One region of the Shewanella sp. SP2S2-6 genome, then DNA from elsewhere that is predicted to be linked to it. Evidence: predicted binding sites of a transcription regulator. Region 1 holds the regulator's gene; each other region holds the start of a gene.
The links. Region 1 encodes sigma-54, which starts transcription at its own class of promoters, with help from an activator protein. Its sites were predicted from a motif close to GTTGGCACGNNNNTNGNNT; they were not measured.

Region 2: the regulator sigma-54 is predicted to act here: its motif matches at 1,903-1,921, upstream of Q4Q57_RS00795 (DUF1328 domain-containing protein).
Region 3: the regulator sigma-54 is predicted to act here: its motif matches at 1,963-1,981, upstream of flgA (flagellar basal body P-ring formation chaperone FlgA).

What each region holds. Positions count from the first base shown of each region.
Region 1 covers NZ_JAUOEQ010000022.1:6,061-9,341, forward strand. Annotated here, with positions in the region: gene ptsN (PTS IIA-like nitrogen regulatory protein PtsN) at 1-359, opposite strand, end outside; gene hpf (ribosome hibernation promoting factor) at 362-649, opposite strand; gene Q4Q57_RS14665 (RNA polymerase factor sigma-54) at 678-2,156, opposite strand; gene lptB (LPS export ABC transporter ATP-binding protein) at 2,264-2,995, opposite strand; gene lptA (lipopolysaccharide transport periplasmic protein LptA) at 2,992-3,281, opposite strand, start outside.
Region 2 covers NZ_JAUOEQ010000001.1:193,005-196,285, forward strand. Annotated here, with positions in the region: gene pfaD (eicosapentaenoate synthase subunit PfaD) at 1-1,375, shown strand, start outside; gene Q4Q57_RS00795 (DUF1328 domain-containing protein) at 2,003-2,179, shown strand; gene Q4Q57_RS00800 (hypothetical protein) at 2,204-2,398, shown strand; gene Q4Q57_RS00805 (diacylglycerol kinase family protein) at 2,566-3,281, shown strand, end outside.
Region 3 covers NZ_JAUOEQ010000004.1:49,774-53,054, reverse strand. Annotated here, with positions in the region: gene Q4Q57_RS04820 (LPP20 family lipoprotein) at 1-156, shown strand, start outside; gene Q4Q57_RS04815 (flagella synthesis protein FlgN) at 292-717, opposite strand; gene flgM (flagellar biosynthesis anti-sigma factor FlgM) at 720-1,043, opposite strand; gene flgA (flagellar basal body P-ring formation chaperone FlgA) at 1,119-1,826, opposite strand; gene Q4Q57_RS04800 (chemotaxis protein CheV) at 2,032-2,952, shown strand; gene Q4Q57_RS04795 (CheR family methyltransferase) at 3,052-3,281, shown strand, end outside.

The DNA.
Region 1 (3,281 bases):
GCCATGCAAGACAAGGTACTTAAGTGCTGCTGACATTGGTCTGCAGGCACCAGTAGTGCAAATAAAATATCAACAGGTTGCTTATCGATAGCATCGAATGCTATCGGCTCTTCACACTTAATGAGTATGGCAATGGGCTGATCTATATCGGCTAGTCGACCATGTGGAATGGCGATGCCGTTACCTATACCTGTGCTCCCCATCTTTTCGCGCGCCACTAGGCTTTCGAATATCTCTTGAGATGAGAGGGTCGGGTACTGGGCAGCGACTAAGTCGCTGATGAGTTCCAGTACCTTTTTCTTGCTGCCCGGAGTGGCGCAGGTAGTGCACTCCGGCCGCAGTATGGTACAAAGTTCCATTATTAGTGTTTTGTTAACTTCTCTTTGTGTTTAATAACCTGACGATCAAGCTTGTCAATCAGGGCGTCTATAGCGGCATACATGTCAGCATGCTCTGAAGTAGCAAAAACTTCACCACCGATAAGATTTATTCTCGCTTCGGCAATCTGTTGCATTTTCTCGACATTGAGCACAACGTGCACATTATTGATCTGTTCGAAATGGCGTTCAAGTTTTGAAAACTTTTCTTCTACATATGCGCGTAACGATTCGGTAATTTCGACATGGTGTCCACTCAGGTTTATTTGCATAGAAACGTCCTCCGATATCCACTGTAGGTTATAAACTTTTACGCTGATTAGAAGGCGGAATGAGCATAGCCTCTCGGTACTTCGCAATGGTTCTGCGGGCTACGTTGATCCCTTGTTCTGCCAGAAGTTGTGCCATCTTACTGTCGCTCAATGGTTTTTTCTGGTTTTCCGCTGCAACCAGTTTCTTAATGAAGGCTCTGATTGCTGTGGATGAGCACTCCCCACCATCGTCAGTACCGACGTGGCTAGAGAAGAAGTATTTTAGTTCAAAAAGTCCCTTAGGGGTATGCATGTATTTCTGGGTTGTCACCCGTGAGATGGTCGACTCATGCATTTCTACCGCTTCGGCAATATCGTTCAGCACCATAGGTTTCATGGCTTCTTCACCGTATTCAAAGAAACCTTGCTGATATTGGACGATACAGTTCGCCACCTTCAACAGGGTATCATTACGGCTCTCTAAACTCTTGATAAACCATTTAGCCTCTTGCAGATGACCACGAATAAATTGGCTATCGGCTTGGCTTTTAGTGCAGCGCGCCATCGAAGCATAATGTTGATTTACATTGATTTTTGGCATGCAGTCAGGATTAAGCTCAACCACCCAGCGGCCATTTTTCTTCGACACTGACACATCTGGGATGACGTATTCGTCATCGTTGGGCGTAATCAATAAACCTGGGCGAGGATTGAGGGTTTGGATAAGCGCGATGCCGTCTCTTAACTCATCCTCTTTTAATTTAGTCTTACGCATCAACAATCTAAAATCGCGGGCGGCGATCAGATCTAAATGATCTTTGATCAGCATGCGGGCGTTTTCTAGGTTGGGCGTGTCAGCGGCGAAATGCGATAGTTGGATCAACAGGCACTCGCTTAAATCGCGGGCGGCAACACCAATGGGATCAAAATGTTGAATGCGCTTGAGTACGGCTTCGACTTCGTCGAGCTCAACCTCAGAATTGCCCATGGCTTCGAGGATTTCGTCAGTGCTTTGGGTGAGATAGCCTTGATCGTCGATGGCATCAATAATGGCGGTGGCAATGGCTAAATCGGTTTCAGAAAACGGTGTGAGGTTTTTTTGCCATTCTAAGTGTTCATACAAGCCTTCACTGGTCTCACCTTGGAAGGGCATATCGTCTTCACGACTGCCGCCGGGGCCAGAATTAGGGGAGGCGGTGAACACTTCATCCCAGGTGGTGTCCATGGGGAGTTCGTCGGGCATGGATTCTTTGGTTAAGGACTCTGCCGTGTCTATGGTGGAGCTGTCTTTCTCTGGCGGCAGAGTGCTCGATTCACTGAAATCCGTATCGGAAAGCGTTTGGTTTACAGGGTCTTTAGTGGCGTCGAATTGATCCTCTTCCAGCTCGAGAAGGGGATTAGAATCTAAGGCTTGCTGGATCTCTTGCTGCAGTTCTAATGACGACAGTTGCAACAGACGAATGGCCTGTTGTAATTGTGGCGTCATGGTTAACTGTTGACCCAGTTTGAGCTGGAGTGACGCTTTCATGTTACCGCTGATCCCTACGTTATTATTGTTGGATGAGGTCGCTTGTTATCATCTTGAGTGGAGCCCAATGCTGGCACAAATTGCCTTCATTGGCTCCGCTTGATTAACTATAGCCTGAATTGTTCACCTAAGTACACAGCCCTAACTTGCTGATTGTCTAAGATCTCTGCAGGTGTTCCTTCGGCAATCAGGTTTCCGTGACTCACAATATAGGCATGTTCACACACATCTAATGTCTCGCGAACATTATGGTCGGTGATCAACACGCCAAGGCCACGACTTTTGAGCTGTTCGATAATCTTTTTAATGTCGATAACTGAAATCGGATCGACACCCGCAAAGGGTTCATCGAGCAAAATGAACTTAGGATTTGCCGCTAACGCCCGTGCAATTTCTACACGGCGACGTTCGCCACCCGACAATGACATACCTTGGCTGTCACGGATGTGGGTGATGTGGAATTCTTCGAGCAGATGCTCGAGTTGTTCTTCCCTTTGCTCTTTCTTCAATTCTTTGCGCGTTTGCAGTACGGCCATGATGTTGTCATGGACGGTCAGCTTACGGAAGATACTGGCTTCCTGCGGTAAGTAACCTATGCCTTTGCGGGCGCGCAGGTGCATAGGATCTGCGGTTAAATCATCATCGTCGATAAAGATGTGGCCTTTATCGCTTTTAACCAGACCGACGACCATGTAAAAGGTGGTGGTTTTACCCGCACCGTTTGGGCCGAGTAGTCCAACAACTTGACCTGTCTTTACCGTTAGACTGACGTCTTTAACCACTTGGCGACTCTTATAACTCTTCGCCAGATTTTGTGCTCTTAGGGTGATTTGGGTCATTTAGAGTCCTGCTTTTTCACAGGTTTATCCGCTGGCGCGTCTGGTTTGGCATCATCTTGATAGTTTTCTGGCTGAATAATAGTGATCACGCGATCGTCACCATTACCTGTGCTCTCAGCAATCAATTTTTGCTGGATGATGTTATAGCGGATCACATTACCCGTCACTTGGCTACCTGCTTGATCTAACGAAGCTTGGCCTTTCAGTGTCAGGGTACGGCTTGCCATATCGTAACGAATTTCTTTCGCGCTCGCCGAGGCTGGACGACCATCGTCTAACACTTGGC
Region 2 (3,281 bases), on a different contig from region 1:
CGACAGTAATTTTCGCCGCGTACACGGGGTTAAATACGCTTACTACGCTGGCGCTATGGCTAACGGTATTGCCTCAGAAGAACTGGTTATCGCGCTGGGCCAAGCGGGCATTTTGTGTTCGTTTGGCGCGGCGGGGTTAATCCCATCCCGCGTTGAAGCGGCCATTACTCGCATTCAAGCGGCGCTGCCTAATGGTCCTTACGCCTTTAATTTAATTCACAGCCCAAGCGAGCCCGCATTAGAGCGCGGCAGTGTTGAGTTGTTCTTAAAACATAAAGTGCGCACGGTCGAAGCCTCGGCATTTTTAGGTTTAACGCCACAAATCGTCTATTACCGCGCAGCAGGTTTGAGCCGCGACGCACATGGCGACATCGTCATTGGCAACAAAGTCATAGCCAAAATCAGTCGCACCGAAGTCGCGACTAAGTTTATGGAGCCGGCGCCTGCCAAAATTCTGCAGCAATTAGTCAGTGAAGGCCTTATCAGCCAAGATCAAATGGCGATGGCGCAACTTGTACCCATGGCGGACGACATCACGGCCGAAGCCGATTCTGGCGGCCATACCGACAATCGTCCACTGGTCACGCTATTGCCGACGATTTTGGCGCTCAAAGATGAAATCCAAGCTAAGTATCAATACAAGACGCCCATCCGTGTGGGAGCAGGCGGCGGCGTTGGTACCCCCGACGCAGCATTAGCCACCTTCAACATGGGCGCGGCCTTTATCGTCACAGGTTCAATCAACCAAGCGTGTGTGGAGGCGGGCGCGAGCGAACACACACGTAAGTTACTCGCCACCACAGAAATGGCCGATGTGACTATGGCACCCGCCGCCGATATGTTCGAAATGGGCGTGAAATTACAAGTGGTTAAGCGCGGCACTTTGTTCCCGATGCGCGCCAATAAGCTTTATGAAATCTACACCCGTTACGATTCAATTGATGCCATCCCCGCGGACGAGCGTAAAAAGCTCGAAGAGCAAGTGTTTCGCGCATCACTCGATGACATTTGGGCGGGCACTGTCGCCCACTTTAACGAGCGCGATCCTAAGCAAATCGAGCGCGCACTGGATAACCCCAAACGTAAGATGGCGTTGATTTTCCGCTGGTATTTGGGTCTGTCTAGCCGCTGGTCGAACACAGGTGAAGTCGGCCGCGAAATGGATTACCAAATTTGGGCAGGCCCTGCCCTTGGCGCATTTAATGCGTGGGCAAAAGGCAGTTATTTAGATGACTATAAAGCCCGTAATGCGGTCGATTTAGCCAAACATTTAATGGTGGGCGCGGCCTATCAATCCCGGATTAACTTGCTGTTATCCCAAGGGGTTAGCATTCCAGTTAGCCTGCAACGCTGGAAACCGCTAAATCGTTTTTAACCCCTAACGGACTATCGAGACATCAAGTAGGGACTCAACTCCCTACTTGATGCAATCTTCTTCACTACCTCGTTAAATCGAAGCCGCCGACCTTATTACCAATCTAATCCCTTGAGTTATTGGCTCTGTTTGTGCCAATGCCGCTAAGCACTGTCGCTCCAGTGGCACGCCGTAAACCCATCCTTGGGGGCTCAACGGAAAAGTCCCTTTTTCCGATGGCCACTGCCGCGACAATGCACGCCAGCAACCAATCGAATACATGCTGCCTAATTTAAGAATGGGCTGCGAGGCAAACTTTGATAGGACATATCCCTTCCCCAAAAATCTACATACCACATGATTTGTGAATAAAGTTTTTTGTCATTCAAAAGTATCGGTTTTTTTGCTGTGCTCCTCTATTTTCTGGCTGCAACTCTTACCGAAGCTTAGGTAAAAATTGCCTATTCCACGCTTCGCACATTCGTATCCACTTAAAACAAATCCTTTAAATTTTATTTAAAATCAACGATTTAAGTAAAACGCTAAAAGTTGGCATTATGTTCGCAATCTAGAAATAACCATTAGCCGTTACCTTACAAATGACACAAACGGTCATGCGAAGGATTAAGACAAGGGCAGGAGGTTATTATGTTAGGTTGGACATTAGTATTTCTAGTTGTCGCTGTTATTGCCGGACTGTTTGGATTTACGGGTATCGCTGGCGCGGCAGCGGGAATCGCAAAAATTATTTTCTTCTTATTTATTGTGTTACTCGTGATTTCACTGCTGATTAATGCCCTCAAGGGCAAGTCACCACGACTTTAATTATTTTTTAGAAAGGAGATGTATATGAAACCATTTACTCTGATGACAAGCGCTTCACTGGCATTATTACTCGCCCTCGGTTTAACCGCTTGTAGCGATAACAAAGCCGAGGACGCGGGTGAAAAAATTGATGAAGTGATGACTGATACAGGTAATGCCATCGAAGATGCCTGTGAAGAAGTCAAAGAAGGTGTTAAAGCTAAAGATACTAAGTGCTAAACAAACCTCATTTTAGGGTGGCAATAGACTCGTCTACTGCCACCCTTTTGAGTTAGCACCTAATTTAAACTTGAGTTAACACCTGGTTTCAACGACGCGATTCACCGATTTAGTCAGCCGTTTAACATGCAGCGGTTAAATCAAAAATACAGCATTGGAGGGCGCGTATGCTAAGCAAAATCCACATCAAATATTTCTACTTAGCAGGTGCCGTACTGCTAGCCTATTTTGCGGTAACGGGCACGTCTCCCCTGCTCACCTTTATTTGGGCTTGGACGAGCCTGTCGCTATTTTTAGTCGGTTCAGCCTACTGGTTTAATCTCGCCAGCATCTTTAGAAAGCGCCAAGATGGCACTATCCCTTGGTATATTCGCTGGGGCTTTATTCCGTTTCTATTGGGTAGCCGGCTGTATAACCATTGGGCGAGAAAACGCGACTCTGTGCCGTCGATGCAAAAGATAGATGAGCAGTTGTATCTCGGCTGCCGATTATTTTCTGCGGATCTGGAGAAAATCAAAGCCAATAAGATCACCGCAATTCTTGATGTGACCGCCGAATTTGATGGCTTAGATTGGTCGCAGTTTGAAGATCATATCGAGTATTTAAACATTCCCATCCTCGACCATAGCGTGCCGACCAGCGCCCAGCTCAATCAAGCCGTTAACTGGTTGCATCGCCAAGTACGCGCCAATAAACAGGTGCTGATCCACTGTGCTATGGGGCGTGGCCGTTCAGTACTGGTGCTCGCCGCCTATTTAGTCTGTAAAGATAAACAGCGCAACTTCTCCGAAGTATTGCAACAGATTAAGCAAGTCCGCAAAACCGCGGGCTTAAACAAATGGCAATTACGCGCCCTTGAGCACATGCTCAAGCAAGGCAAAAT
Region 3 (3,281 bases), on a different contig from region 1:
TCGGTTTCTGGGGTGATCCGTGGGGCGCGGGTTGTAAAGAGTTATCCGGCTGGCGATCATTATGTCACTGAGTTAGAACTGGATTTTTCACGGGTATGGGCACTGTATCAACAACAGAGTCGTCCACAGCGAGTGAAAGAAGTCACGTATTTCTAGTCATTTCTACATGACTCTATTGAGCCGCTAACTATACGAGTAGTATGCGGCTTTTCTTTTTCTGCAAAGTATCAAAGTTTAATCTTTAATCAAAGTTTAGAGGCTGGAAATACAGAGTGGGAATTGATGCGCCTGTTAGGCTTTTAAATCATTACCTAAACTTGAGATAGTTGAGGTCTTGCCTTTATCGTTATACGTAAGGCTGGAGGCGTTTCTACTGGCTTGTAAAGCTTGAGCGAAGCGATTGAGACTGGCTAAATTCATCTCAATTAAACTGGCATTTTGATCGTTCAGTTCTTTGCATTCAGTTAATGCGTCTTTGACAACGGCCATTTTATGCACGAGTTCACTTTGCTGAGTGAGTTGAGACTTATCAGTGTGGTTTGCCAGAATATCGTCATTAGTCTTGAGTTCTTTCAGACATTGTGATTTTTCGTTAGCAAGAGAAAGCAGTAAATCGGCGTTTTGGTCAACCAAAGCGCCTTTTTCCTTGAGTATTATTTGCTTAAGAACAGCCAAATGGGCGTGTTGTAGATCTACCAGTTTAGCTATTTCAGTCATAGTTACTCTTTATTCAAGTCATTAAGTTCGGCTTCAAAACTTGCAATATTGGCAGCCAACTTTTCGGGGTCAATTTTGTAGCGGCCTTCGGCGATAGCTTGTTTAATTTCGGCCACTTTCTTTTGATCAACTTCAGGAAGGCTCGCCATTTTAGTCTGAGCTCCTTGCAGTTGTTGCGCTTGCGCTGTAATCACCACTGAGTCGCTTCTTTGTGGTGTTGTCGATTTTGTGGCAACTTGAGCAGATTGATCGCTGCTAGTTTTAGTTGCACCTGAACGAACTTGTGCGGTCGTTGCAGTGTTGAGTTTGCTAATATCAATTGCCATTTTCGGCTCCAGCGTCGTGTGTACGGGATTTCTTAACTGGGGTATCGGCAGCTTATAAAAAAGCTTTAGATTATTTTACATTCTTACTTCAACTTCGCCAATGCCCGTGACTATAGCATCTAGTTCTTTGTTTGAACTGCTATTTTTGACTCTGATCCGATCGCCTTTATTGCCATCTTGTAGGGCTTCGCCTACTGTTTTGAGTTCGAATGAGCTAGAACGAACATAGATAGATACCGAGTCGTTTTTACACACAAAGCATAAGTTGTTGCTTAATATGGGATTATCCTTTGAGACGCGTCGTTTGACTCGCACACCAGCTAATTTACTAGGGTCATTAAATTCAGCGCCCCGCAAACTATTTTGCTCAATGTAACGGATTTCAACTTGGCTAGGGGAGATGAGTTCGCCAGGCGCTAAGGTTTCAGTTGTGACCACAACGGGGAATAAAATATCCACTCTCACCGAGATATAAATTTGCCAAGGGTAAGCGAGCTCTTGCGTATCGCAGCTGACTTTTAGGGTGTTATTACGACTAATTTCCCTGTCACTCGCCAATTCAACCTTAATCGGCGACGAGCATTGTGACGGCAGCATTCTTGCGTCAACTAATTGCGGCGAAATATCGACTTTGGCATTAGTTGGCACAGATATTTTTTCTGAAATAAGCGCTTTAGCTAATTCTGAGATGGCCGATACGGTGGGAACCATAGGCTCTGCACTCGCAAAAGCGGGCATGAAGAGGGTGAAAACACTAAAAAAACAGACTAAATTTACTTTCATAATGAAGAGACTAGCTTGTAACGCCAGAATGCACCTATACTTTTATCAAGTTCGAAGCTGACCACTGTAATAATAATTTGCACCACTGTCAGAAGATTGACTCAGTTTCGACTATGTTTATCGATAGATAAGACGTAAGCAATTAATATGCCTATACTCAAACGAGTCATAGGGCCGTACATAAACAGAACAACAAGGCAGAGTTATGTCGAGTATTCTTGATTCAGTCAACAAACGAACCCAGCTCGTTGGTCAAAACCGTTTAGAATTGCTGCTTTTTAAGTTAAACGGTCGTCAACGGTTTGGGATTAACGTGTTTAAGGTGAAAGAAGTACTGCAGTGCCCACCACTGACCACTTTGCCTAAACTTAATCCTTTTGTAAAAGGTGTCGCGCATATTCGCGGTACGACTATTTCAGTTATTGATTTGAGTGCGGCAACAGGCGGTAGACCTTTAGCGAGTACTGAAAACTGCTTCATCATTATTTCTGAATATAACCGCAGCGTTCAAGGCTTCTTAGTCAGTTCGGTTGAGCGGATTATCAACATGAATTGGGAAGCGATTATGCCTCCTCCTCAAGGTGCGGGTCGTTATTCTTATCTGACGGCTGTAACTGAGATTGAAGGTGAATTGGTTGAAATTCTCGACGTTGAAAAAATCTTAGATGAGATTTCACCGGTTAAAACTGCCATCAGTGAAGAAGCCAATGAAAAGCTGACCCTCGACAGAACCCAGCATTATCATATTATGGTTATCGATGATTCTGCCGTGGCGCGTAAGCAGATTATTCGTTCACTCGAGTCATTGAACTTACAAATTGATACCGCAAAAGATGGCCGAGAAGCATTAGATAAGCTCAAAGAAATCGCCAAAGAAATGGACAATGTTGCCGATGAAATCCCTCTTATTATCTCAGACATTGAGATGCCTGAGATGGATGGTTATACCCTGACCGCGGAGATCCGAGATGATCCTAAGCTCAAGCATATTAAAGTGGTACTGCATACGTCGTTAAGTGGAGTATTCAATCAGGCAATGGTTCAAAAAGTGGGGGCCAATGACTTTATCGCTAAGTTTAATCCCGACGAACTGGCTGCTGCAGTGAATAAGCACTTAAGTTTGTAAGTTCAGTAGTTAGTACCTATATATGCTTTACGCTATAATCTCGACTTTGTAACATGATGGTTTCGCACTGATTTTGGTGCTTGCAATAGGATTTAGGATGTGAATGTGCCAAATAAATCACTCGCTGAGGCTGAATATAATCAATTTAGGTTGTTCTTAGAGCAACACAGCGGCATCGTACTGGGTGAAAATAAGCAATATCTGGTGCGCAGTCGTCTTGCTCCTTTAATGGGGAAATATAACCTGCCATCCTTATCCGATGTGGTTAAGCATTCGATGAAGCCAACGGAACGTGCGCTTCGGGCAGAAGTGATTGATGCTATGACGAC